Regions from separate parts of the Actinoplanes sp. NPDC049599 genome, predicted to be linked through region 2. Evidence: riboswitches for the same ligand, from Rfam matches in the RefSeq annotation. Region 2 holds a riboswitch; the other holds the start of a gene.
What was found. Region 2 has a riboswitch for FMN ahead of ACIBQZ_RS15195 (nicotinamide riboside transporter PnuC). Riboswitches for the same ligand answer to the same signal wherever they lie in the genome.

Region 1: linked by a shared signal. The riboswitch ahead of ribD (bifunctional diaminohydroxyphosphoribosylaminopyrimidine deaminase/5-amino-6-(5-phosphoribosylamino)uracil reductase RibD) and the one ahead of ACIBQZ_RS15195 (nicotinamide riboside transporter PnuC) in region 2 are both predicted to bind FMN.

The regions. Positions count from the first base shown of each region.
Region 1 covers NZ_JBITLX010000033.1:10,212-14,019, reverse strand. Annotated here, with positions in the region: gene ACIBQZ_RS36975 (bifunctional 3,4-dihydroxy-2-butanone-4-phosphate synthase/GTP cyclohydrolase II) at 1-378, opposite strand, end outside; gene ACIBQZ_RS36970 (riboflavin synthase) at 375-971, opposite strand; gene ribD (bifunctional diaminohydroxyphosphoribosylaminopyrimidine deaminase/5-amino-6-(5-phosphoribosylamino)uracil reductase RibD) at 971-2,026, opposite strand; FMN riboswitch at 2,158-2,351, opposite strand; gene ACIBQZ_RS36960 (response regulator) at 2,416-3,450, opposite strand; gene rpe (ribulose-phosphate 3-epimerase) at 3,447-3,808, opposite strand, start outside.
Region 2 covers NZ_JBITLX010000007.1:69,649-73,456, reverse strand. Annotated here, with positions in the region: gene ACIBQZ_RS15205 (ArsR/SmtB family transcription factor) at 1-86, opposite strand, end outside; gene ACIBQZ_RS15200 (LCP family protein) at 238-1,404, shown strand; gene ACIBQZ_RS15195 (nicotinamide riboside transporter PnuC) at 1,417-2,133, opposite strand; FMN riboswitch at 2,201-2,331, opposite strand; gene ACIBQZ_RS15190 (glycosyltransferase) at 2,338-3,678, opposite strand; gene ACIBQZ_RS15185 (glycosyltransferase) at 3,675-3,808, opposite strand, start outside.

The DNA.
Region 1 (3,808 bases), on a different contig from region 2:
CACGTGGCCCGGCCGGGACAGGTCGCTGGGCTGGGTCTCGGCCGAGCCCAGCAGCCGGATGGTGTGCGCTCGGTCGGCGGCCGAGATGCCGGTGCTGATGCCCTCGCGGGCGTCGACGGTCACCGCGTACGCCGTGCCGCGGCGGTCCTGGTTGGTGTGGAACATCGGGGGCAGGTCGAGCCGGTCTGCCTCCTCCTCGGTCAGCGGCACGCAGATGTAACCGGACGTGTACCGGACCATGAACGCGACCAGCTCCGGCGTGGCGTGCTCGGCCGCGAAGATCAGGTCGCCCTCGTTCTCCCGGTCCTCGTCGTCCACCACGATCACCGGCCGGCCGGCCGCGATGTCCTTGATCGCCCGTTCGATATCGGTGCTCATGACCGCTCCCCCAGCATCTTCTCGACGTACTTGGCGATGACGTCGACCTCGAGGTTCACCGGGTCGCCGACGGCCTTGCCGCCCAGCACGGTGAGCTTCAGCGTGGTCGGGATGAGACCGACGTCGAAGGTGTCGGCGGTGACCGCCATGACCGTCAGCGAGACCCCGTCGACGGTGATCGAGCCCTTCTCCACCACGTAGCGGGACAGCTCGGGTGGGAGCGAGAAGCGCAGCACCTCCCACTCGTCGGCGGGCTCGCGGGCGACGATCCGGGCGACGCCGTCGACGTGGCCCTGCACCAGATGCCCGCCGAGCCGGGAGCCGACGGTCGCGGCCCGTTCCAGGTTGACCTGGCTGCCCGCGGTCAGCGCGCCCAGCGACGAGCGCCGCAGGCTCTCGCCCATCACGTCGGCGGTGAACACCCCGTCGACGTTGTCGATGACGGTCAGGCAGACGCCGTTGACCGAGATCGAGTCGCCGTGCCGCGCGTCGGAGGTGACGACGGGCCCGCGGACGGCGAGCACCGCCGAGTCGCCCCCGGCGTCGGTGAGGTACACGACCTCACCCAGTTCCTCGACGATTCCCGTGAACATCAGGCCTCCTTGGCTCGGAGCGATGCGGTGAAACGCAGGTCGGGTCCGACCCGCGTGATGTCGGTGAGGTCCAGCTCGATGGCCTCGCTGATGGTGGTGACGCCGGCGCCCACCAGCGACGGCTGGCCGGCGCCGAGCATCTTCGGGGCGATGTAGCCGACAACCTTGTCCACCAGGCCGGCCGCCAGGAAGCCGCCGGCCAGCGTGGGGCCGCCCTCCAGGAGCACGGCGCGCACGCCGCGGGCGTACAGCTCGGTGAGCAGCGCGGCCAGGTCGACCCGGCCGTCGGGACCGGCGCCGACCTCGGCCGCCGTCGCGATCCAGGTGGGTGCGGCCTGGTCGCGGATGCGGGCCTTGGCCGGGGTACGCCCGGCGGAGTCGACCACCACCCGCCAGGGCTGCTTGATGGCGAGGCTGCCGTCGCGCAGGTCGCGGACGGTGAGCTGGGGGTCGTCGGCAATGATCGTGCCGACCCCGGCGACGATCGCGTCGACCGAGCTGCGCAGCTTGTGCACGTCGCCGCGGGCGGGCGCGGAGGTGATCCACTGGCTGGTGCCGTCGGCGGCGGCCGACCGCCCGTCCAGGGTCGCCGCGTACTTCCAGGTCACGTACGGCCGGCCGCGGCGCACGGCGGTCAGCCAGGCCACGTTGCCCTCCTCGGCCTCGGCGCGGCGTACCCCGGTCTCCACCGGCACCCCGGCGTCACGCAGCGTCGCCGCCCCGCCGGCCGCGACCGGCGTCGGGTCGTCGACCGCGATGACCACCCGGGTGATGCCGGCGTTGATCAGCGCCTGGGCGCACGGGCCGGTGCGGCCGGTGTGGTTGCACGGCTCGAGCGTGACCACGGCGGTGCCGCCCCGGGCGCGCTCACCGGCCTGCGCCAGCGCCACGATCTCGGCGTGCGGCCCACCGGCGTACGCGTGGAAGCCCTCGCCGACGACCTCGCCCTCGGCGCTGAGCAGGACACAGCCGACCACCGGGTTGGGGCTGGTGGTGCCCAGGCCCCGGGCGGCCAGCGCGATAGCGCGGCCCATCGCCTCGTCGTCGGTGACCATCTGCGTTCCCTCTCCATGCGCGGTGCGAACACGCGCCGAACGAAGAGGGAAAAGGTTGCGCAACAGGACATCAGGGGACGCGTCGCGTCACCCCGGAGAGAGCACGCCGCGACGAGCCCTCGTCCTGCTCCGCGCGCTGTCTCCCATCCGGACTGTCTGACCGGTCGGCACGAGTGCCGTCCGCTCAACCGTCGGCCCTGGAGTTTCACCAGGTCCACCGTGCGTCTAGAGCCAGATCTGGCTAGACGTCCGGGTCGCGGGCTCAGCCCTGCCGGAGCAGGTCATTACCGCCGGTTCGGAATTTCACCGAGTCCCGCCAGCGCGTGGTGGGTCACCCATGAGTCTTGCACGCGAATGGCGGCTTGCCATCTCCTGGAAGGCGATCCACGTCACACGCCGGCGCCCGACGAGGGGTCCTCCGGGTCCTCCGAGTCCGCCCGGCGGCGGTCGATCGCCACGTACGAGCCCGGCTGGCTCTTGGCGACCTTCTTCATCTCGGAGGCGACCGCGACCACCATCCGGGCGTCCTCGAACCGGCGGCCCTCGGCGGTGGCCTGGGCGACGCCGATGGAGAGCGTGACCAGGGCGGCGCGCTGCTTGCTGCCGCGCCGGTCCGGCACCTCGATGTAGCCGCGCTGGGCGTCCTCGGGGTCGTACAGCTGGTCGGCGACGGTCTCGAAGTCGGTCACCGTGAACTTGGTCAGCGGCAGCACCTGGTCGGGCATGCAGATGAAGACGAAGTCGTCACCGCCGATGTGGCCCAGGAAGACCGGCGGGCGGCCGGTGGCGGCGACCGCGCGGTGCAGGCTGCCCGCCAGCGCGGTGATGAACTCGTCGCCGCGGTCGAAGCCGTACACGTCGTTGACGCTCTTGAACCGGTCGATGTCGATGTAGCCGACCGCGAAGTCCTTGCCGGTCTTCATCCGGTCCACGATCTCGCGGCGCACCCGGGCGTTGCCGGGCAGCCCGGTCAGCGGGGAGACCTCGCGGAACTCCTTGTTGCGCCGCAGCGTGGAGGAGACCCGGGCGATGAGCTCGGCGGTGTCGAACGGCTTGACCAGGTAGTCGTCCACGCCGGCGGTCAGGCCGACCACCTTGTCGACGGTCATCCCCTTGGCGGTGAGCATGATCACCGGCAGCGCCGAGGTGAGCGGCTCGGCGCGCAGCCGGCGGGTCAGCTCGACGCCGTTCATGTTCGGCATCATCCAGTCGACCACGGCCAGGTCCGGGCGGCGGCTCTCCATCACCTCCAGGGCGTGCTGGCCGTCGCGGGCCCGCATCACCTCGAAGCCGTGCACCTTGAGGTTGAACGCCACGAAGCTGGCGATGTCCTCGTCGTCGTCGACCACCAGGATCAGGTCGGGCCGCTCCTCGGGCTCCGCGGCGGTCGCGTCGACCTTGTGCCGGACCACGCCGGTGCTCATGCGTGGACCGCCGCCCGCGCGGCCAGGGCGCGCAGCTTGCGGCACGCCTCGGCGGGGTCCTCGGCGCCGTACACGGCGGTGCCCGCGACGAACGCGTCCGCACCCGCCTCGGCGGCCTGCTCGATGGTGTCGGCGGCGATGCCGCCGTCGACCTCGAGGCGGACCTCCAGGTTCTTGGCCCGGATCCGGCGGCGCACGTCACGGACCTTGTCCAGCATCTCGGGCATGAACTTCTGCCCGCCGAAGCCGGCCTTGATCGTCATGATCAGCACCGTGTCCAGATAGGGCAGCAGCTCCAGGTACGGCTCCACCGGCGTGTCCCGGTCGATGGCCAGCCCGGCCTTGGCGCCCGCCGCCC
Region 2 (3,808 bases):
TCGCCCGCGGAGAGCCGGGCCACCATGTCCCGCCGGGTGGGGTCGGCCAGCGCGGCGAAGACCCGGGTCAAGGTGTCGGCGGTCATCCGGCGCCGTCTTTCAACCTCATAGTTGAAAGACGCTAGACCGCCACCTGCCGTCCGTCAACCATCCTGGTGCGTGCAACGTTCTCGCGTTCCGCTTCCGTCATCTTCTGCGAGGGGGCCACCGGGGCCGGCCGGATCGGGGAGCGGTGCTGTGGGCGAGCGTGCGGGCCGTAGGGCGAAGGGCCGGACCCGGTCACCCCGCTGGGCGCTGTGGTGCGTGGTGATCGGCGCGCTGCTCGTGACCGGCAGCGGCGTCGCGGTGGCCGGCACCCGGGTGCTGCTCGGCACCGCCACCGCGACGGTCACCCAGCAGAACCTGCTCGGCGAGACCCGGGTGGAGACCAAGCGGGTCAGCGTCAAGGGCGCCAAGACGATCCTGCTGGTCGGGCTGGACACCCGGCCGCACCAGGACGCCGACAAGCTGATCCGGTCGGACTCGATCATCCTGCTGCACCTGCCGGCCGACCACCGCAAGGCCTACCTGGTGTCGCTGCCCCGGGACAGCTACGTGCGGATACCCGCCTTCGACAACGGCGCCCAGCGGTACGCCGGCGGCCGCAACAAGATCAACGCCGCGTTCGCGTACGGCAGCCGCGGCCTGACCGGCGACAAGGCCCTCACCGGCGGCTTCACGCTGCTGGCCAAGACGGTGCGGAAGCTGACCGGGATCACCCCGGACGCCGGCGCGATCATCGACTTCCCGGGCTTCCGCAACGTGGTCACCGTGCTCGGCAAGGTGTGCCTGACCGTCGACACCAGGACCACGTCGATCCATATCGGACACGACAACGCCACCGGCAAGGTCGCCAAGCCGTACCGGATCAACCCGGACGGCACCGTCCGGGCGAAGATCCGCGGGGTGACGCCGAACATCTACCGCAAGGGTGAGCACTGCTTCACCCCGACCGAGGCGCTGGACTTCGTCCGCCAGCGGGACCTGCTGGCCGACGGCAGCTACGACTACGGCCGGCAGCGGCACCAGCAGCAGTTCATCAAGGCGGTCATCCGGACCGTGCTGGAGAAGGGGCTGAACTCCCCGACGAAGCTGCCCGGCCTGCTCAAGGCGGTGGGCCGGACGATGACGGTCGACGACGGCGGCATCCCGCTGGCGGACTGGGCGTTCGCGCTGCGCGGCCTCCGCGCCGACGACCTGATCACCGTCAAGACCAACAACGGCACGTTCAACAGCGACGACATCCCCGGGGTGGGCAGCGCCGAGATCCTCAGCGACACGAGCATGGAGCTGCTGCGGTCGGTGCACGAGGACACCGTCGACGAGTTCGTGCTGGCCCACCCGACCTGGGTCACCCGCAGCTGAGCGGCGCGGTGGTCAGCCGACGGTCTCCATGGTGGGGGAGTCGAGGCGCTGCGGCTGCTCGCGGCGGGAGATCCGCAGCCACACCAGGAAGCCCCAGATCACGAAGCCCGCGTAGACGGCGTACAGGATCGCCGACGGGTAGTAGCCGAAGTGCAGCAGCTCCGGCACCCCGACCAGGTCCACGGCCAGCCAGCACAGCCAGAAGTCCACCCAGCCGCGGGCCATCGCGTAGGTCGCCAGCATCGAGCCGACGAAGATCCAGGAGTCGGCCAGGTAGTACCACCACGGGACCGGGAAGCCGGCGCCGATCGCGCGGAAGACGAAGAAACAGAGCACCACCGCGGCCAGGGCCAGCGGGACGAGGGCCGCCCGCTGCCGGTGCGTCGCCCACCGCGGGACGACCGCCGGGCCGCCGGCCGCGTGCCGGTTCTGCCGCCAGCGCCACCAGCCGTAGACGCTGGTGACGATGAAGAAGACCTGCCGGGACGCCTGCCCGTACAGCGGGGTGCCCTGGTCGTTGCCGAGCGCCTGGCCCAGGAAGACGGTGCACAGCAGCACGTTGCCGACGATGCCGACCGGCCACGCCCAGGCGTTGCGGCGCAGCCCGAACAGCGCCGAGCCGAGCCCGAAGGCGTTGCCGACGATCTCCCGGTAGTAGATCGCCTGGGTGTCGGTGACCTGCCACTTGGCGTCGTAGAACGCGGTGAGCAGCTGATCGAGCCAGTGCATGCCCTGCACCTCCGGGGGACAGAGGTGCACGCCGGGGAGGACCGCGCACGCGGAAAGGCCGAACCGCCCGCGCGCTGCCTCCCATCCGGACTTTCACCGTCGGTCCCGGAATTTCACCGGGTCAACCGGCCGCCGGCTGCGGTCGGGTCGCGGACTGTCACCGCCGGTTCGGAATTGCACCGACCCCGGAGCACGCTGAACGTGTCACTTGCGGTCATCGTAATCCTCCCGGCCGCCGGGCAGCTGTGACCTGCGTCGCGCCTGGACCAGGGCGCTGCGCGCGAGGGTGGCGCCGGGGGCGGCCCGCAGCCGCGCCCCGAGTTCGGCCGCCAGTTCCGGCGCCCGGCCGGCCAGCAGGTCGCGGACCGCGTCGATGATGTCCGGCGCCGACGCCGCGTTCGGGTCCAGGGCCGCGCCCAGGCCGGTGCGCTCGATCGCGGCGGCACCGGCGAACTGGTCCGTCGAGAACGGCAGCACGAGCATCGGCACGCCGCAGGTCAGCGCCTCGGTCACGCTGTTGTTGCCGCCGTGGGTGACCGCCAGCGCGGCCCGGGCCAGCAGCGCCGTCTGCGGCAGCACGTCGCGGACCAGCCAGTCCGCGCCCGGTTGCGGCAGGTCGCGGGCCGAGCCGGTGGCGACCGCCACCCGGACGTCCAGCGAGCGCAGCGCGGTCAGCACGGTGGCCAGCACGTCGCCGCGGGCCGACAGGAAGCTGCCGAAGCTGACGTAGACCAGCGGCCGGTCGTCCGCCTCCAGCCAGGCCCGGATGTCGTCGGGGACCGTCTCGGCGCGGACCGCGGAGCCGAGGAAGACGTGCGGTGGCAGCAGGGCCGTGCGGGCCGGGTCGTGCAGGGCCTCCGGGTAGTTGAACAGCAGCCGGTCGCCGTGCTCGGCGAGCGCGTCGGAGCTCAGCGGGGCGGTCCGGGACAGGCTGCGCAGCGCCACGTTCCATTCGGCGGTGAACGCGTCCCGGACGTCGCGGCAGACCCGGTGCAGCTCGGCCAGCTCGGCGGGCGGCGGGGCGAAGGCGGCCGGCCAGTCCGTCGGGTAGCCGTAGACCTCGCCGCCGACCGGCAGGGCCGAGGGGTGGCCGAGCACCACGTCGGCGTGCGGCACCCGGTCGGCGGTCAGCGCGAGCCGGGCGCTGAACGCGAGGTGGTCGACGATCACCTGGTCCGGGCGGATCGCGGCGACCGTCTCGCGGACCGCGAAACCCCGGCCGACCGGGTCCCAGAGCAGGTCCGCGCGGCGGGCCCGGGCCTGGTAGAGCAGGGTCTGCACCAGGCCGCGCCGGGTGGCGGCGAAGAAGCCGCGCAGCGTCTCGTCCTCGCCGGCCGGCTGCTGCTCGGCCCGGATCACGCCCGGGTTGGAGCCGCGGCCCAGCGGCAGCTCGGTCCACTCGAAGCCGGCCGCCCGGACGATCGGCGCGGTCGCCGGGCCGGTCGCGACGACCACCCGCTCGCCGGCGTCGCGCCACGCGGTGGCCAGGGTGGCGAGCGGGAACAGATGCGAGGCGTAGTCCGGACTGATCACCAGCAGCGTCACGGCTTGCCGTCCTCCTTGGTCACGGTGGTGTAGATGCCGCGCAGGGCCGTGGCCATCGCGCCGACCGTGAACCCGGCGCGGATCCGGTCCCGGGCCCGGGCCACCCGGGCAGCCTGACCCGGCCCGGCTG